2 regions of the Pseudomonas sp. 9_2_1 genome follow, and region 2 is predicted to be linked to the other one. Evidence: predicted binding sites of a transcription regulator. Region 2 holds the regulator's gene; the other holds the start of a gene.
The links. The regulator FliA, encoded in region 2, starts transcription of late flagellar genes. The targets are predictions, from matches to a motif close to CTAAAGTTTNNNNNNNNNNNGCCGNTAA.
Positions count from the first base shown of each region.

Region 1: the regulator FliA is predicted to act here: its motif matches at 4,669-4,696, upstream of AC5O5I_RS22525 (flagellar protein MotY).

Region 1 covers NZ_CM181239.1:4,955,657-4,965,632, reverse strand. Annotated here, with positions in the region: gene AC5O5I_RS22560 (molybdopterin-dependent oxidoreductase) at 1-582, shown strand, start outside; gene grxD (Grx4 family monothiol glutaredoxin) at 674-1,009, shown strand; gene bfr (bacterioferritin) at 1,067-1,540, opposite strand; gene AC5O5I_RS22545 (bacterioferritin-associated ferredoxin) at 1,742-1,960, opposite strand; gene AC5O5I_RS22540 (peroxiredoxin) at 2,185-2,787, shown strand; gene rnt (ribonuclease T) at 2,885-3,496, opposite strand; gene pyrC (dihydroorotase) at 3,556-4,602, opposite strand; gene AC5O5I_RS22525 (flagellar protein MotY) at 4,733-5,656, shown strand; gene AC5O5I_RS22520 (argininosuccinate synthase) at 5,968-7,185, shown strand; gene AC5O5I_RS22515 (hypothetical protein) at 7,254-7,736, opposite strand; gene AC5O5I_RS22510 (response regulator transcription factor) at 8,096-8,719, shown strand; gene AC5O5I_RS22505 (PA3496 family putative envelope integrity protein) at 8,776-8,952, opposite strand; gene nth (endonuclease III) at 9,057-9,695, opposite strand; gene AC5O5I_RS22495 (NADH:quinone oxidoreductase) at 9,700-9,976, opposite strand, start outside.
Region 2 covers NZ_CM181239.1:1,621,011-1,630,986, reverse strand. Annotated here, with positions in the region: gene AC5O5I_RS07340 (chemotaxis protein CheA) at 1-1,968, opposite strand, end outside; gene AC5O5I_RS07335 (protein phosphatase CheZ) at 1,981-2,769, opposite strand; gene AC5O5I_RS07330 (chemotaxis response regulator CheY) at 2,790-3,164, opposite strand; gene fliA (RNA polymerase sigma factor FliA) at 3,270-4,010, opposite strand; gene fleN (flagellar synthesis regulator FleN) at 4,007-4,840, opposite strand; gene flhF (flagellar biosynthesis GTPase FlhF) at 4,934-6,241, opposite strand; gene flhA (flagellar biosynthesis protein FlhA) at 6,253-8,382, opposite strand; gene flhB (flagellar biosynthesis protein FlhB) at 8,504-9,646, opposite strand; gene fliR (flagellar biosynthetic protein FliR) at 9,649-9,976, opposite strand, start outside.

The DNA.
Region 1 (9,976 bases), 2.8 Mb from region 2:
CGTTATGGCGAGGCCACGCCATGGCAGCTTTCGCTCATGACACTGGACAATCACCCGCATGGCCTCGACCTTGGACCGTTGCGTGCCAACCTCGCGGCGCGCCTGGCGACGGTCGGCAAGGCTGTGGAAGCGGCGCCGCAGGTACTGCTGGACGACCTGCAGCGGCTGGCGCAACAGCCGCCCCCGGTACCGGGCGAATTGCTGCTCATCGGACGTCGCCACGTGCGCAGCAACAACTCATGGATGCACAATTTCCAGCGCCTGGTCAAAGGCAAGCCACGCCATCAGTTGTTGATGCACCCGCAAGACTTGCAGCAGCGCCAGTTGCAGGATGGCCAGCGGGTACGCATCCGCTCGCGCACCGGCACCCTTGAAGTGGAGGTGCAGGCCTGCGCGGATATCATGCCCGGCGTGGTCAGCCTGCCCCATGGCTTCGGCCATGCACGCAAGGGCGTGCAGTTGCAGGTAGCCCGGGCCCAGCCGGGGGTGAGTGCCAACGACCTCACCGATGAGCGCCTGCGCGATCAGGTTTCCGGCAATGCTGCACTCAATGGCGTGCCCGTGCAGGTGGAGGCCGCGTGAGGAACGGTAAGGCCGAGCATGCTGCCTGGCTTTCCGATACAATGCGTCACCGTGCCGACGACGACGTCGGAAAGTTCAGCCGAGGTGCTACATGGATATCATCGAAACGATCAAAGAGCAGATTGCCAACAACACCATTCTGCTCTACATGAAAGGCTCGCCGAATGCCCCGCAGTGCGGGTTCTCGGCAAAGGCATCGCAAGCTGTGATGGGTTGTGGCGAAAAGTTCGCCTACGTCGACATCCTGCAGAACCCGGAAATCCGCGCAAACCTGCCAAAATATGCCAACTGGCCGACCTTCCCGCAGCTGTGGGTAGCCGGTGAGCTGGTTGGCGGCAGCGACATCATGCTGGAGATGTTCGAGAACGGCGAGCTGCAGACCCTGATCAAGGACGCCGCTGCAAAGGCGAAGGCCTCCGAAGCCTGATCTGCCTGCAGACATGAAAAAACCCGCACTTGGCGGGTTTTTTTATGCGGGAAGCTTTTACTCTTCGCCCATCTGCGATTGCAGGTAGTTCTCGATGCTGATCTTGTCGATCAGACCCAGCTGGGTCTCCAGCCAGTCGATGTGTTCTTCCTCGGACTCGAGGATGTCTTCGAGCATGTCACGCGAACCGAAGTCGCCAGCCGTTTCGCAATGGGCGATGGCTGCCTTGAGGTCGGCCAGGCCTTTCTTTTCAAGTTTAAGGTCGCACTCGAGCATTTCCTTGGTGTGCTCGCCGATCAGCAGCTTGCCCAGGTCCTGAACGTTGGGGATGCCTTCGAGGAAAAGAATACGCTTGATCAGTTTGTCAGCGTGCTTCATCTCGTCGATGGATTCCTTGTACTCGTGCTTGCCGAGTTTGTTCAGGCCCCAATCTTCGTACATGCGAGCGTGCAGGAAGTACTGGTTGATCGCGACCAGCTCGTTTCCGAGGATCTTGTTGAGATGCTGGATGACGCTTACGTCGCCTTTCATTACGGGTTCCTGCCCTGTAGAAGTGTGCCAATACAGTGAAGTTTGAGCCCGATAGTTAGTAGTGTCAAACCTAAGTTATTGAATAATAAATGAAAATTAATAGGAATAAGAATGTTTGTGAACCGCGTTGGGACGCTAACTTATTGAATTACAGGCATAAAAAAACCGGACACGAGGTCCGGTTCTTCAAATTCGGGGTAATCAGGCCGCAGTGAATTCCACCGGGTAGGGCAGGGCTGCCTGGCTGACCTGGAGCTCGGTCAGGGTCTCGCGGACCACTTGCTTGGCCACGCAGGCGCATTTGCCACACTGGCTGGCGACGTTGGTCGCGGCTCGCACTTCCTTGTAACTGCAGCATCCTTCATAGATCGCATCGCGGATCTGTCCGTCGGTAACGCCGACACAAAGACACACATACATAAGGGCTGACCATCGCTGGTTGAGTCGATGGGGTGGAGCTTAATGTTAATGAGAATGCTTGTCAAAGGACTTTCTGAAAGGGCCGTGCTTGAGCGACCGATGGTTGACTGCCTGATGGATTCGGCCTGTCATCAGAAGCCGTGTATGATGGTCGGCCTTTGTTGGATGTCGGGCAAGCCCGTCTGGCCCGGCAAACGGTTTTTCACCCTCATCAGGAGATTACAATGAGCGTACTCGTTGGTAAGAAAGCCCCCGATTTCACCGTGCCAGCCGTGCTGGGCAATGGCGAGATCGTCGACAGCTTCAACCTGGCTTCGGCCATCAAGGGCAAGTACGGCCTGGTGTTCTTCTACCCGCTGGACTTCACCTTCGTCTGCCCGTCCGAGCTGATCGCCCTGGACAACCGCATCCCTGACTTCCAGGCCCGCAACGTGGAAGTGATCGGCGTGTCGATCGACTCGCACTTCACCCACAACGCCTGGCGTAACACCCCGGTCAACAACGGCGGCATCGGCCAGGTGAAGTACACCCTGGCTGCCGACATGACCCACGAGATCTGCAAAGCCTACGACGTCGAGTCCGAAGGCGGCGTTGCCTTCCGTGGCGCGTTCCTGATCGACACCAACGGTGTTGTCCGCTCGCAGATCATCAACGACCTGCCACTGGGCCGTAACATGGACGAACTGCTGCGCCTGGTCGACGCCCTGCAATTCCACGAAGAGCACGGCGAAGTCTGCCCTGCCAACTGGAAAAAAGGCGACAAAGGCATGAACGCTTCGCCAGAAGGCGTTGCTGCCTACCTGAGCGAGAACGCCGGCAAGCTGTAATTGCTGCGTGCATGAAAAAACCGGCCCATGTGGCCGGTTTTTTTGTGCCTTTCTGTGCCGGCCTCTTCGCGGGCATGCCCGCGAATGGTTTGGCAACTCAGTCGTTGAAGTCGCGCCAGCCGCCCATTTCTTTCCAGCGGTTGACGATGCCGCAGAACAACTCGGCCGTCTTCTCGGTGTCGTACCGCGCCGAGTGCGCTTCACGCCCGTCGAAGTCGATGTCGGCGCTCTGGCAGGCCCGTGCCAGCACGGTCTGGCCGTAGGCCAGACCCGCCAGGGTGGCGGTGTCGAAGCTGGAGAACGGGTGGAACGGGTTGCGCTTCAGGTCAAGGCGCGCGACTGCTGCATTGAGGAAGCCCAGGTCGAAGCTGCTGTTGTGGCCGACCAGGATCGCCCGCTTGCAGCCATTGGCCTTGAGTGCCTTGCGTATGCCGCGGAAGATGTCGGTCAACGCGGTTTCCTCGCTGACGGCCATGCGCAGCGGGTGGTCCAGCTTGATCCCGGTGAATTCCAGTGCGGCCTGTTCGATGTTGGCCCCTTCGAACGGTTCAACCCGGTGGAAGTAGGTGTGCTCGGGGAACAGGAAACCCTTGTCGTCCATGCCGATGGTGACTGCGGCAATCTCCAGCAGGGCATCGGTGGCGCTGTTGAAGCCGCCGGTTTCCACATCCACCACAACCGGCAGGTAGCCGCGGAAGCGCTCGGCCATCGGGTGACGCGAACCGCTGTTGCCCTGGGTGTCCTGGTCGTCTTCGTAGAGGTCTTCGCTCACGCGTTTTCCTCCAGCAGGCGCCAGCGCAGCTTTTCGCCAGCGCGCAACGGGATCACCGTCTGCTCGCCAAACGGCAGGCTGTCCGGCGCGGTCCATTCTTCACGAACCAGCGTGATGCTGTCGGTGTTCGCCGGCAGGCCATAGAAGGCCGGGCCGTGCAGGCTGGCAAAGCCTTCCAGCTTGTCCAGAGCGTTACGCTGTTCGAATGCTTCGGCGTACATCTCGATGGCCGCATAGGCGGTGTAGCAACCGGCGCAACCGCAGGCGGCTTCCTTGGCGTGACGGGCATGGGGTGCCGAGTCGGTGCCGAGGAAGAACTTCGGGTTGCCGCTGGTGGCCGCGTCCAGCAGCGCCACCTGGTGGGTGTTGCGCTTGAGGATCGGCAGGCAGTAGAAGTGCGGGCGAATGCCGCCAACCAGCATGTGGTTGCGGTTGTACAACAGGTGCTGCGCGGTGATGGTCGCGCCAACGTTGGCCGGGGCCTCGGTAACGAACTGCGCGGCATCGCTGGTGGTGATGTGCTCGAATACCACTTTCAGCGTCGGGAATCGCTCGACTACGCGGCGCATGTGTTCGTCGATGAAGCGTTTTTCACGGTCGAAAACGTCGATCTCGCTGCGCGTCACTTCGCCATGCACCAGCAGTGGCATGCCAACTTCCGCCAGCGCCTCGATGGCCGGGAAGATGTTGTCGATGCTGGTAACGCCCGAATCGGAGTTGGTGGTGGCGCCGGCCGGGTATAGCTTGGCGGCGTAGACAATGCCACTGGCCTTGGCCGCGCGGATGTCTTCGGGGCTGGTGCGGTCGGTGAGGTACAGCACCATCAGCGGCTCGAAGCGGCTGCCGGCAGGGCGCGCGGCCAGGATGCGCTCACGGTAGGCGCCGGCCTCGTCGGCATTGCGCACCGGCGGAACCAGGTTGGGCATGATGATGGCACGGGCGAAGGTACGCGCCACATCGCCAACGGTGTGGGGCAGGACGGCACCATCGCGCAGATGGATGTGCCAGTCGTCGGGGCGCAGGAGGGTCAGGCGATCGGACATTGGGGATTCCAGGCGGGTCGAACTCAAGCGCCAATGCTACCGGAAAACCCCCGGGCGAGCACGGGTATCAAGTTTTCCGGGACGCGTCCGATAGCCTGCAGGTAAGCCGTCAGAATTTGTGGAGCCGCCCGTGCGCCAGCGTTACATAGCCCTGTTGACCCTGTTCGCCAGCCTGCCTGCCGGCGCACTGACATTCCAGACGCGCATGGAAAACATTGCCTGGAAGGTTGAAGGTGACCAGTTCGAATGCCGCCTGATCCAGCCGATCGACGGCTTTGGCAGCGGCGAGTTCGTGCGCCGGGCGGGCGAGCAGCCGGTGTTCCAGCTGCGCTCGGCCGGCAATGTGCTGGGCGCGGGCAACGCCAGCCTGCTGGCGGCAGCGGCGCCGTGGCAGCCCGGGCGTGGTGATATCAACCTTGGCAGCGTCCGCCTGGCCCGCACAGGCGTGCTGTTCAGCTCGTCACAGGGTCAGGCCAGCCGCCTGATCAACGGTTTGCTCGATGGCCGCAGCACGGTGGTGCGCAACTACACCGGTGAGGCGGGCAGGCCGATGGAAGTGCGCGTGTTGCCGGTCAGCTTCGCCAAGGCCTACAGCGATTACCAGGTGTGTGCTGCCAAGCTCCTGCCGATGAACTACGACCAGGTACGCCAGACCCAGGTGGGCTTCCCGGGGGGGGGTATCGAACTGGATGATTCCGCGCGCGCGCGGCTGGATGTGATTCTGGATTACATGAAGGCTGATCCGTCGGTTAACCATGTCGAGCTCAATGGGCACTCGGACAACAGTGGTAACCGTTTGACCAATCGCGACCTGTCGCGCCGCCGGGCGTTGGCCGTGGCTGATTACCTGACGGCGCATGGGATTGCGCAGGAGCAGATTACCGTGCGTTTCCATGGCGAGCGGTACCCGCTTGCGAAGAACAACAGTGCGGCGAATCGGGCGCGCAATCGGCGGGTGAATATCGAGCTGGATCGGGGGGTGGTGCCAGAGAAACCGGTGGAGCAGGCTGCGCCTGCGCCTGCTGCAGCAGCGCCGGGGGCGAAGGCTCCTTGAGGGTGGAGGGCCGGGTGTATGGAGGTGGATTGCAATGAGGCCTCCATGTGTTCGGCACAGCATTTCCGGCGCTCGATCTCACAGCCGCTGAATATGGCAAGGCATGCACCTTGGGGCCATGATCCCATCCATCCATCCATCCATCCAATCCAAGCCATGCACCTGGTGCCTCGATCATCAGCCCCCTCCAACCCCGTCGCCCTTCCGACAGTTCCTGTCGCTTTGTCGTCAGAAGCTGTCGCCCCACTGTAAATTTATCCTCAAGGCCGTTAGAATCGATCCCTTTCCGTACAACCCCGTGGAGTGATGGCATGGCGGACGTAAATAAGGTCGTACTGGCGTATTCCGGCGGCCTTGATACTTCGGTGATTCTCAAGTGGCTGCAGGATACCTACAACTGCGAAGTGGTGACCTTCACCGCTGACCTGGGGCAGGGCGAAGAGGTCGAGCCGGCCCGCGCCAAGGCTCAGGCAATGGGCGTTAAAGAGATCTACATCGACGACCTGCGCGAAGAGTTCGTGCGTGATTTCGTGTTCCCGATGTTCCGCGCCAACACCGTCTACGAAGGCGAGTACCTGCTGGGTACCTCCATCGCCCGTCCGCTGATCGCCAAGCGCCTCATCGAAATCGCCAACGAAACCGGCGCTGACGCCATTTCCCATGGCGCCACCGGCAAAGGCAACGACCAGGTTCGTTTCGAGCTGGGTGCCTATGCCCTGAAGCCAGGTGTCAAGGTTATCGCCCCATGGCGTGAGTGGGACCTGCTGTCCCGCGAGAAGCTGATGGACTACGCCGAGAAGCACGGCATCCCGATCGAGCGTCACGGCAAGAAGAAATCGCCTTACTCGATGGACGCCAACCTGCTGCATATCTCATACGAAGGCGGTGTCCTGGAAGATACCTGGACCGAGCACGAAGAAGACATGTGGCGCTGGAGCGTCTCGCCAGAGAACGCCCCGGACCAGGCAACCTACCTCGAGCTGACCTACCGCAACGGTGACATCGTCGCCATCGACGGCGTCGAGAAAACCCCGGCCACCGTCCTGGCCGATCTGAACCGTATCGGTGGTGCCAACGGTATCGGCCGCCTGGACATCGTCGAAAACCGTTATGTCGGCATGAAGTCGCGTGGCTGCTACGAGACGCCTGGCGGCACCATCATGCTCAGGGCTCACCGGGCCATCGAGTCGATCACCCTGGACCGCGAAGTCGCTCACCTGAAAGACGAGCTGATGCCGAAGTACGCCAGCCTGATCTACACCGGTTACTGGTGGAGCCCGGAGCGCGTCATGCTGCAGCAGATGATCGACGCTTCGCAGGTCAACGTGAATGGTGTTGTTCGCCTGAAGCTGTACAAAGGCAACGTCACCGTAGTGGGCCGCAAGTCGGACGATTCGCTGTTCGATGCCAACATCGCTACCTTCGAGGAAGATGGCGGCGCCTACAACCAGGCGGATGCTGCCGGCTTCATCAAGCTCAACGCCCTGCGTATGCGCATCGCTGCCAACAAGGGCCGTTCGCTGCTCTGATCATTGGCGTGTAGCAAGAACCCCGGCTTTGGCCGGGGTTTTTTTTGCCTGCGCAAAGGCCTGCGGTTTCAACTTCCAGGGTCTACCACATCGGCATCCAGTGGGCTGATCGACAGCTGAACACATTGACGTTGATCCAGGTTGCAAAAGCGCCAGATGCGCGCTGGCACGGCTGGCTGGGCAAGCGCAAACAGCAGCTGTTGCTCCATCAGGCGGTTGGCGTCAGGGCCGGAGAACGTGAAGGTGACAGGCTCCTCATGCGCAGACTCCTGGGGGTTATTGGCGATGGACGGAGTGGCTGCGGCGCTGGATTGCGGGGGGGCGTCGGTTGCTGTTTCACGTGCTGACGGGTTGTAGAACGACTTGTAATTGAAGTTCAGCGTCAGGAAAAACAGTGCCGTCAGAAAGAACGGGAAGCCTACCAGGAACCAAGTGTAGAGCTTTTGGCTGGACTCGCTTAGAAACGGCAGTGTAGCCAGGGCGGATGCCTCGATGATCCCCGCGAAGATGGCAATGATGGTCAGCGGGGCGACAGGTTGTGATGGGGTCATGTGGGCCGTCTCCAGCGATTTTGCCCATCTTCACCTCTGAGGTGCAATCAACTGAAGACTGGAGCGCTTCCGGGTGTGGACGCCAGCATGCTCTGCAGCAGTATTTTTTCTGACTGAGAAGTTGGATGCTTCTTCAAATCAAGGTGAATGTTCAATAGGGTCATTGTTGCAGCCGACTGATACCGTTTTTGGGTAATAAAGAAGTTGGTTGTTACAACTACTGCCGTTGTGTGTAGGAAATTTCTGTAAGTGATGTAGGTTTCATCTGTTCATCCGTTTCGCCCGGAAATCGCCGCGCCAGCAGGCGCCCCGTCGGTTATCTTGGCGTGCCAAAGCAATAATGAATGAATGGATATCGCATGAATAAAGTGCTTATCGTGGATGATCATCCGGTCATACGCCTGGCCGTACGCATGCTGATGGAGCGGCATGGGTACGACGTCGTGGCGGAAACCGACAATGGGGTGGCTGCGCTGCAGCTGACAAGGCAACACCTGCCGGATATCGTGGTTCTGGATATCGGTATCCCGAAACTCGATGGCCTGGAGGTGATTGCCCGCATTGCGACTTTCAGTCCGAAGAGCAAGGTACTGGTGCTGACATCGCAGGTGCCCGGCAACTTTTCGATGCGCTGCATGCAGGCGGGGGCTGCGGGGTATGTATGCAAGCAACAGGAGCTGACCGAGCTGCTGAGCGCCATCAAGGCCGTACTGTCGGGCTACAGCTATTTCCCCAACCAGGCCTTGCATGCGTCACGTGGCAGGGGAGGGGGTAGCGAGACGGACATGGTCAACCGCCTCTCGGCGCGCGAGATGACCGTATTGCAGCAGCTGGCCCGGGGGCGTTCTAACAAGGAAATCGCTGACAGCATGTACCTCAGCAACAAGACGGTCAGTACCTACAAGGCGCGGTTGTTGCTCAAGCTGAATGCGCGATCACTCGTCGACTTGATCGAACTGGCACAGCGGCAAGGACTGAACTGACGGCGAAGCCGTAAAGCCTCCAATCGGGAGGCTTTGCCAGGGTTGCCGGCCCGGCGCTACAGATCGTAGTCGAAATCGGCCAGCTGCTTTTGCAAGCGTCGCTCTTCGAGCATGTTGTCGATGGTGCGGCGTTTGCTGAGGTTGGTCTTTGCGGTTTCCACTTGGGGCTCCGCTTCATCCTCTACGGCAACAAAATCATCTTCGATCGACAGGTCGTCTTTATCGCTACTCATGAGTCGCTCCAAGCCAAGGGGCCATTGGCCGTCCTTATAACCAGAAAGCAGACGTTGGTAAAAAAGATTTTTTCAATCGTGCTGGGTGGTTTCTGCCTATTGGCTCAATCGTCAGAGGTTTTGTGCTTGTATTCGCACAAATCTTCGATCCGACAGCTGCCGCACCTCGGCTTGCGCGCCTGGCACACGTAACGCCCGTGCAGGATCAGCCAGTGATGAGCGTCCAGCAGGTAATCCTTCGGTACGAACTTCATCAGCTTTTTCTCCACTTCCAGCACGGTCTTGCCTGGGGCAATACCCGTGCGGTTGCTGACGCGGAAAATATGCGTATCCACTGCCATGGCTGGCTGGCGGAACGCGGTATTGAGTACCACGTTAGCGGTTTTGCGACCCACACCAGGCAGCGCCTCCAGGGCTTCGCGGGTTTGCGGCACCTGGCTGTCGTGAAGTTCGATCAGCAGCCGGCAGGCTTCAATCACGTTCCTGGCCTTGCTGTTGTATAGCCCGATGGTCTTGATGTACTCGCTTAGGCCTTCAACACCCAAGGCATGGATAGCCTCGGGGGTATTTGCAACCGGGAACAGGCGGGCGGTAGCCTTGTTGACCCCGACGTCGGTGGATTGCGCGGACAGCGTCACGGCCACCAGCAGCTCGAACGGAGTGGTGTAGGCCAGTTCGGTCTTGGGGTCGGGGTTGTCTTCGTGCAGCCTGCGAAATATCTCCAGGCGTTTGGCGGCATTCATGAAATCAGAGCTTTCCTTGACGGCGTGGATGGGCGGGGCCCGGACGCAGGCGATTGTACAAGGCCACCAGCAGTCCGAGCAGTAGCAGCGCGCCGGGGGCCAGGTTGGCCAGGTGTACATCTGTGATGTTGGCCAGCCACTGGCGGCACGCGCCAAGCAACAGGCAGCAGGCAAACACCGCGCCAAGGTGCGTGGCAAGCAGGCGCCAGCGGCCTTGTTCGGGTAGCAGGTGGTCAACGGCCAGGCATTGCAGGCACAGCAGGAGCGGGTAGGGGCCGAGG
Region 2 (9,976 bases):
CACCAGCCAGCGCTTGAGGTAGAACAGCGGCAGTGCCTTGTCGCGCACGATCACCACTTCCTGGCCGTCGACCACGTTGGTGCGCGACAGGTCGAGGTGGAAGATTTCGTTGACGTTGACCAGCGGGAAGGCGAACGCCTGGTTGCCCAGCATCACCATCAGGGTCGGCATGATCGCCAAGGTCAGCGGCACCTTGATGACGATCTTCGAGCCCTGACCCTTGGCCGAGTAGATGTTGATCGAGCCGTTGAGCTGGGAAATCTTGGTCTTCACCACGTCCATGCCCACGCCACGCCCCGACACGTCGGAAATCTCGGTCTTGGTCGAAAAGCCCGGGGCGAAGATCAGGTTGTAGCAGTCCGACTCGCTCAGGCGCTCGGCGGCGTCCTTGTCCATCAGGCCCTTTTCAACGGCCTTGGCGCGCAGGATGTTCGGGTCCATGCCCTTGCCGTCGTCCGAGATCGACAGCAGGATGTGGTCGCCTTCCTGTTCGGCCGACAGCACCACGCGGCCCGTGCGCGCCTTGCCGGAGGCATCACGCTCATCGGGCATCTCGATGCCATGGTCGACGGCGTTGCGCACCAGGTGCACCAACGGGTCGGCCAGGGCCTCGACCAGGTTCTTGTCGAGGTCGGTCTCTTCGCCGACAAGCTCCAGGTTGATTTCTTTTTTCAGCTGGCGAGCCAGATCGCGGACCAGGCGCGGGAAGCGGCCGAAGACTTTCTTGATCGGCTGCATGCGGGTTTTCATCACCGCGGTCTGCAGGTCGGCGGTGACCACGTCGAGGTTGGACACGGCCTTGGACATGGCCTCGTCACCGCTGTTCAGGCCCAGGCGCACCAGGCGGTTACGCACCAGCACCAGTTCGCCGACCATGTTCATGATCTCGTCCAGGCGCGCGGTGTCCACCCGCACGGTGGTTTCCGCTTCGCTGACCGCGTGCTTGTCGGCGGCCGGGGCCGGCGCGCGAGGGGCAGCAGCAGGTTTGCTGGCAGGCGCAGGCGCCGCAGCTGGCGGCTGCGCCCTGGCCGCAGCCGGTGCTTCGACCGCAGCAACGTCGCCGCCGAACTTGCCCTTGCCGTGCAACTGGTCGAGCAGGGCTTCGAATTCGTGTTCGCTGATTTCGTCGCTGGCGGCGCTGGCCGTAGCGGTCTGTTCAGCGGCGGCAGGCGACGGCGCCTTGGCACCCGGCAACGCATCGACCTGGAACGTACCCTTGCCATGCAACTGGTCGAGCAGCGATTCGAACTCGGCGTCGCTGATCTCGTCGCTGACCGCTTCAGCGCTGACCGCAGCCGGCGGCGCCACAACCTCGGCGCTGAACTGGCCTTTGCCGTGCAACTGGTCGAGCAACGACTCGAACTCGGCGTCGGTGATTTCGTCGCCGGCCGCACTGACGGGCTCACCCTGCATCTGCTCGTCGGCAGCAGCTTGTGCCTTGACCGCATCGAGCGAATCGAGCAGCTGCTCGAACTCGCTGTCGGTGATGTCCTGGTGCGCGTCATCGGCCGCAGCAGCCAGCGGCGCCTCGGCGGCGGGCTGGGGTGCAGCAACGGGTGCCGCAGGCGCTTCGGCGCTGCCAGGTTCGGCCAGGCGCGACAATGCCGCCAGCAGCTCAGGGGTGGCCGGAGTCACTTCGGCGCGCTCGCGCACCTGGCCAAACATGCTGTTGACCGTATCCAGTGCTTCAAGCACTACATCCATCAGTTCCGCGTCGACCCGGCGCTCACCTTTGCGCAGCACGTCGAACACGTTCTCGGCGATATGGCAGCACTCCACCAGCTCGTTCAGCTGAAGGAAGCCGGCGCCCCCTTTTACAGTGTGGAAACCGCGAAAGATCGCATTGAGCAGGTCGGCATCGTCGGGCCGGCTTTCCAGCTCGACCAGTTGCTCGGACAGTTGCTCAAGAATTTCGCCGGCTTCTACCAGGAAATCCTGGAGGATTTCTTCATCGGCGCCGAAGCTCATCAAACGTGCTCCTTAAAAACCCAGGCTGGACAGCAAATCATCGACATCGTCCTGACCGGACACAACGTCTTCACGCTTATCGGCATGAATCTGCGGACCTTCACCCCGAGTCGGATGTTTTTCTCGATCTTTTTCTGCACGCAATTGATCGTGGTCATGCTGAATGCCCGCAAACCGGTCGACCTGGCTGGCCATCAGCACCAGCTTGAGCAGGTTGCTTTCCACTTCGGTCACCAAAGTGGTGACACGCTTGATCACCTGACCGGTCAGGTCCTGGTAGTCCTGCGCCAGCAGAATGTCGTTGAGGTGACCAGCTACCTTGCGGTTGCCTTCAGCGCTGTGCGTCAGGAAACTGTCGACGCGCTTGACCAGGTCACGGAACTCTGGCGCAGCCACTTCGCGGCGCATGAAGCGCTGCCAGTCGGTGCTCAGCGCCTTGGCCTCGCTGGCCAGGTCGTTGAGCACCGGAGTGCTTTCCTCGACCAGGTCCATGGTGCGGTTGGCCGCGCCCTCGGTGAGCTTGACCACATACGACAGGCGCTCGGTGGCGTCGGTAATCTGCGACACCTCCTCGGCTTGCGGCATGGTCGGGTCGATCTGGAAACTGACGATGGCACTGTGCAGCTCGCGGGTCAGCTTGCCGACTTCCTGATACAGGCCGCGGTCGCGGGTCTGGTTCAGCTCGTGAATCAGCTGCACCGCCTCGCCAAAACGGCCTCGCTCCAGGCTTTCGACCAGCTCCTGGGCATGCTTCTTGAGGGTCGATTCGAACTCGCCCAACGACGTTTGTGATGATTCCATGGCGCGCCCCCTGGCGTGACTCAGCCGTTGACGCGTTCGAAGATCTTCTCGATCTTTTCTTTGAGCACCTGAGCGGTGAACGGCTTGACCACGTAACCATTGACGCCGGCCTGGGCCGCTTCGATGATCTGGTCGCGCTTGGCTTCGGCGGTCACCATCAGTACCGGCATGGTTTTCAGCTTCTCGCTGGCACGCACCTTACGCAGCAGGTCGATGCCGGACATGCCAGGCATGTTCCAGTCGGTCACCAGAAAGTCGTAGTCACCGTTCTCCAGCATCGGCAGCGCCGTGGTGCCGTCGTCCGCTTCGTGCGTGTTGGTGAAACCCAGGTCGCGCATCAGGTTCTTGATGATCCGCCGCATCGTCGAAAAGTCGTCAACGATGAGGATTTTCATATCTTTGTTCAAGTAGACCTCCAAGCAGTCTCGAACGCGCTCGGCTGCGAGCGCGCATTCAATCAATCCGGTACAACGTAGAAAACGACTGCAACGACAACGGGCTCAACGCGCCCGCCATTCCCCAAGGCGGCTGCGCAGGCGCGCAGCACACTGGCTGTGCAACTGGCTGACCCGCGACTCGCTGACCCCAAGCACCTCACCGATTTCCTTGAGGTTCAGCTCTTCGTCGTAGTACAGCGCCAGCACCAGGCGCTCACGCTCCGGCAGGTTGGCGATGGCCTCGGTCAGGGCTACCTGGAAGCGCTCGTCCTCCAGGCCGCGGGCAGGTTCGACCTGGCCGCTGGCGCCATCCTCATGCAGCCCTTCGTGCTCGCCGTCCTGCAACAGGTCGTCAAAGCTGAACAGGCGGCTGCCCAGGGTATCGTTCAAGATCCCGTAGTAATCATCGAGACTCAATTGAAGTTCGGCAGCAACTTCATGATCTTTAGCGTCACGGCCAGTTCTGGCTTCGACTGCGCGCATCGCGTCACTGACCATGCGGGTGTTGCGGTGCACCGAGCGCGGTGCCCAGTCGCCCTTGCGCACTTCGTCCAGCATCGCGCCGCGGATGCGGATACCGGCGTAGGTTTCAAAGCTGGCGCCCTTGCTGGCGTCGTACTTGTTGGCCACTTCCAGCAGGCCGATCATGCCGGCCTGGATCAGGTCCTCGACCTGCACGTTGGCCGGCAGCCGCGCCAGCAGGTGGTAGGCGATGCGCTTGACCAGCGGCGCGTAGCGTTCTATCAGCTCGTACTGGGCGTCTTTCGACGCCCGGCTGTACATCTTGAAGCCACTCGCGTTCATAGCACGGGTCCCGCGCTGGTGGGTTGCACCAGACGCTCGACGAAGAACTCCAGGTGGCCGCGCGGGTTGGCCGGCAGCGGCCAGCTGTCGACCTTCTGCGCAATCGCCTTGAAGGCCAGCGCGCACTTGGAGCGAGGGAAGGCTTCGTAGACTGCACGCTGCTTCTGCACCGCCTTGCGCACACACTCGTCGTACGGCACGGCGCCCACGTACTGCAGGGCAACGTCAAGGAAGCGGTCGGTGACCTTGGTCAGCTTGGCAAACAGGTTGCGCCCTTCCTGCGGGCTCTGCGCCATGTTGGCCAGCACGCGGAAACGGTTCATGCCGTAGTCGCGATTCAGCAGTTTGATCAGGGCGTAGGCATCGGTGATCGAGGTCGGTTCGTCACACACCACCAGCAGCACTTCCTGCGCCGCGCGGACAAAGCTCACCACCGAGTCGCCAATGCCCGCAGCGGTGTCGATCACCAGCACGTCGAGGTTGTCGCCGACGTCGCTGAACGCCTGGATCAGCCCGGCATGCTGGGCCGGGGCCAGGTGCACCATGCTCTGCGTGCCCGAGGCCGCCGGCACGATGCGCACGCCGCCGGGGCCCTGCAGCATCACATCGCGCAGCTCGCAGCGCCCCTCGATGACATCGGCCAGGGTACGTTTGGGAGTCAGGCCCAGCAACACGTCGACATTGGCCAGGCCCAGGTCGGCGTCGAGCAGCATGACCCTGCGGCCAAGCTCGGCCAGCGCCAGGGACAAGTTCACTGAAACGTTAGTCTTGCCGACGCCACCTTTACCACCGGTCACGGCGATCACCTGTACAGGATGCATGCTACCCATGTCTGTTCTTTACCTTGTCTCGCTGGGACTCAGGCCACACGTAGGGCAATTCTGCGTACCCCTTGGTATAGCGACTTTGCACACGCTTCATGGTCAACCCGCTCGCCGTGGGTTGTGATAGAGATCAGCGAACATGTCGGCCATGGCCTCTTCACTGGGCTCGTCCTGCTGCTGCACATTGACTGCCCGGGTCACCAGCTGGTGCCCACGTGGCAAGTGCAGGTCGTCTGGAATGCGCGGGCCATCGGTGAGATAGGCCACGGGCAGTTCATGACTGATGGCAAGGCTCAGCACATCGCCAAGGCTTGCCGATTCATCGAGTTTGGTCAGGATGCAGCCCGCCAGGCCACAGCGCTTGTAGCTGTGATAGGCGGCGGTCAGCACCTGCTTCTGGCTGGTGGTGGCCAGTACCAGGTAATTCTTTGCGGCAATGCCACGCCCGGCCAAGGTTTCCAGTTGCATGCGCAGGGCCGGGTCGCTGGCCTGCAGGCCGGCGGTATCGATCAGCACCACGCGCTTGCGCAGCAGCGGCTCCAGCGCCGCAGCCAGCGACTGGCCCGGGTCGACGTAGGTCACCGGCACGTTGAGGATGCGGCCCAGGGTCTTGAGCTGCTCCTGGGCACCGATGCGGAAGCTGTCCATACTCACCAGCGCCAGGTTCTGCGCGCCGTACTTGAGCACGTAGCGGGCGGCCAGCTTGGCCAGGGTGGTGGTCTTGCCCATGCCGGCCGGTCCGACAACGGCAATCACCCCGCCCTCTTCGATCGGCTCGATTTCGGGAATGTCGATCATCCGCGCCAGGTGCGCCAGCAGCATGCGCCAGGCCTGGCGTGGTTCTTCGATTTCGGCGGTCAGGTCCAGCAGCTCACGGGCGATCGGCCCGGACAGGCCGATGCGCTGCAGGCGGCGCCAGAGGTTGGCCTGCTGCGGCTTGCTGCCCTGCAACTGAGTCCAGGCCAGGGAGCCGAGCTGCACTTCCAGGAGCTCGCGCAGGCCCGACAGCTCGGAGCGCATGGCATCGAACAGGCGCGGATCGACTGGCGCCGCGGCCGGGGCGGCAGCCGCCTCGGGGGTGTCGACGTGGGGCTCGACCAGCGGTTCGGCGGCCGTCAGCGACTGCCCGGCAAACAATTGGCGGTTGTTGTCGCTGCTGTCCTGGCGGTGGTCCAGCTCGGCCTGGGCAGTGGCGATGCGCGTGTGGGTCTTGCGCAGCTCTTCTTCCAGCTCGGCGTTGGGCACGCGCGGGGCCAGGGCGGACAGCTTGTAGTCCAGCGCAGCCGTCAGTTCGACACCACCGGCAATGCGGCGGTTGCCAATGATCGCGGCATCGGCGCCCAGCTCATCACGGACCAGTTTCATGGCCTGACGCATATCGGCGGCGAAAAATCGCTTAACTTGCATTATCCACTACCTCAGCCGTTAGGGCCCACGGTGGCAACGATGGTGACTTGCTTGTTGTCCGGTATTTCCTGATACGCCAGCACATGCAAATTCGGTACAGCCAGGCGACCGAAACGCGACAGCATGGCGCGGATCGGGCCGGCGACCAGCAGGATGGCCGGCTGGCCCTGCATTTCCTGGCGCTGGGCCGCCTCGATCAGCGAACGTTGCAGCTTCTCGGCCATGCTAGGTTCCAGAAGAACACCATCTTCCTGACCCTGCCCGGCCCTTTGCAGACTATTGAGCAAAATCTGTTCCAACCTTGGCTCCAGGGTAATCACTGGCAGCTCAGACTCAACACCGACAATGCTTTGCACGATGGCGCGACACAATCCGACGCGCACCATCGCCACCAGCGCGGCGGTATCTTGACTCTTGCCGGCATTGTTCGCGATCGCTTCGGCAATGCTGCGGATATCGCGCACCGGCACCTGCTCCGACAGCAGAGCCTGCAGCACCTTCAGCAGGCCCGACAAGGAAATGACACCGGGCACCAGCTCTTCTGCAAGTTTAGGCGATGCCTTGGCCAGCACCTGCAGCAATTGCTGCACCTCTTCGTGGCCGATCAGCTCGTGGCAGTGCTTCTGCAGGATCTGGTTGAGGTGGGTAGCCACCACGGTACTGGCGTCAACCACGGTGTAGCCCAGCGACTGCGCCTGCGAGCGCTGGCCAACGTCGATCCACACCGCTTCCAGGCCGAATGCCGGGTCCCGCGCGGCAATACCGTTGAGCGTGCCGAATACCTGGCCCGGGTTGATGGCCAGTTCGCGGTCCGGGTAGATCTCGGCCTCGGCAAGGATCACCCCCATCAGGGTCAGGCGGTAGGCACTGGGCTGCAGGTCGAGGTTGTCGCGGATGTGCACCGTGGGCATCAGGAAGCCCAGGTCCTGGGACAGTTTCTTGCGCACCCCCTTGATCCGCGCCAGCAGCTGACCACCCTGGTTGCGGTCGACCAGGGGGATCAGCCGGTAACCGACCTCCAGGCCGATCATGTCGATCGGCGTGACATCGTCCCAGCCAAGCTCCTTGGTTTCCAGTGCACGTTGCGGCGAAGGCAGCAAGTCCTGCTGCTGCTGCGCCTCCTTGAGTGCCTGCAGCCTGGTCTTCTGCTGCTTCTTCCACACCAGGTAGGCGCCACCGCCCGCCAGCAGGCCAAGGCTGATGAAGGCGACGTGCGGCATGCCCGGCACCAGGCCCATGACGATCATCAGCCCGGCGGAAACCGCCAGTGCCTTGGGCGAATCGAACATCTGCCGGTTGATCAGCTTGCCCATGTCCTCGGAGCCGGAGGCACGGGTAACCATGATCGCGGCAGCGGTGGACAGCAGCAGTGAAGGCAATTGCGCCACCAAACCGTCACCAATGGTCAGCAGGGCGTACACCTTGCCGGCCTCCGTGAAACTCATGCCGTGCTGCATCATGCCGATCAATATGCCGCCGATCAGGTTGATGAACAGGATCAACAGGCCGGCGATGGCGTCCCCGCGGACGAACTTGCTGGCACCGTCCATCGAACCGTAGAACTCGGCCTCCTGGGCCACCTCGGCACGGCGGTGCTTGGCCTGGGCCTGGTCGATCAGGCCGGCGTTGAGGTCGGCGTCGATAGCCATCTGCTTGCCGGGCATGGCGTCGAGGGTGAAACGCGCGCTCACCTCCGAGATACGCCCGGCGCCCTTGGTGACCACCACGAAGTTGATGATCATGAGGATGGCGAACACCACCGCACCAACGACATAATTACCGCCGATCACCACCTCGCCAAAGGCCTGGATCACCTTGCCGGCGGCGCCATGGCCTTCCTGGCCGTGCAGCATCACCACTCGGGTGGAGGCCACGTTCAGGGCCAGGCGCAGCAGCGTGGCCACCAGCAAGATGGTGGGGAATGCGGCGAAATCGAGCGGCCGCAGGGCGTACACGCAGACCAGCAGGACAACGATCGACAGGGCGATGTTGAAGGTGAAGAACACGTCGAGCAGGAACGGCGGTATCGGCAACATCATCATTGCCAACATCACCAGCAGCAACAGCGGCACACCCAGGTTGCCCCGGCCAAGACCGGCCAGGTTGTTACGGGCGTTGCTGATTAACTGAGTGCGATCCACCGCGAGTCCTCTTGATGCAAAACTTTGACGCCCAAGGGGCGTCTGCGGCTGGCTCTGCAAGAAGCTGTCCAACTTTGCTCGGCGGGGGATTTATATTGCCTGTCCCGGCCCTGACACAAGATCAACTGTCACGCCGCAAATCCGGCGGGATCGGCAGGTCGTCTTTCAACGGCTCCGGTCGCTTCCCTCTACCCGCCCGGTACTGGCGGATCTGGAACACATAGGCCAGCACCTGCGCCACCGCCAGGTACAACCCGGCGGGGATTTCCTGCTCGAGCTCGGTGGAGTAGTAGATCGCCCGCGCAAGGGCCGGCGACTCAAGAATCTGGATCTTGTGCTCGACAGCAATTTCGCGAATCTTCAAGGCCGTGAAATCAGCCCCCTTGGCCAGCAGCAACGGCGCCGCCCCACCCTTCTCCGGGTCATACTGCAACGCCACCGCATAATGCGTCGGGTTGGTGATGATCACATCGGCTTGCGGCACCGCGGCCATCATGCGCCGCTGCGACATCTCGCGCTGCAGCTGGCGAATGCGCTGCTTGACCTCGGGCTTGCCCTCGCTGTCCTTGTACTCGTCGCGCACTTCCTGCTTGGTCATCTTCATTTTCTTGTGCGTCTGGTACAGCTGGAACGGCACATCCGCCGCCGCAATCAGCAACAGCCCGGTCGCCATCCACAACGCACTCCAGCCCACCACCTGCAAGCTGTGAATGATCGCCTGCTCCAGCGGCTCGTTGGCAATCGACAGCAAGGCCTGGCGGTCGTTGGTCAGCACCACCACCGCCACTATCAGGATCACGAAGAACTTGGCCAGCGCCTTGAGCAGCTCGGTCAGGCTGTTCATCGAGAACATGCGCTTGATCCCCGACAGCGGGTTCATGCGACTGAATTTAGGTTGCAGCAGGCTGCCAGAAAACAGAAAACCGCCCAACGCGATAGGCGCCACGAAGGAGATCACAAACAACAGGATCAGGATTGGCTGTACCGCCCATATCGCCATCTTGCCCGATGCCAGAAGAAACGCCCCCATGGCCCGCTCGTCGACGATGATGTCGCGGGTCAGGCTGAAATTCATGCGCATCATCGCCAGCAGCGTCTCGGCCAGGTGGCCGCCGAACGCCAGCAGGCCACCGGCACCGGCCAAGGTCACTGCCACCGTGTTGAGCTCCTTGGAGCGGGCGATCTCGCCTTTCTCGCGGGCATCGCGCTTGCGCTTCTCGGTGGGGTCCTCTGTCTTGTCCTGGCCACTTTCGCTTTCTGCCATGCTCAGCGCGCCCTCGCCAGTTCACGCAGCCATTGCAGCGCTTCGCTGGCCAATGCCTGGTAGTGGGACAACACATCGGCCAGGCCGACCCAGAAGATGAACATGCCCATGACCAGGGTCAGCGGAAAACCGATGGAGAAGATGTTCAGCTGCGGCGCCGCGCGGGTCATCACGCCAAATGCGATGTTCACCACCAGCAAGGCGGCGATCACCGGCAGGATCAGCAGCAGGCCGGCGGCGAACACCCAGCCCAGGCGCCCGGCCAGCTCCCAGAAGTGGTTGACCACCAGCGCATTGCCCACCGGCAAAGTAGTGAAGCTTTCGGTCAGT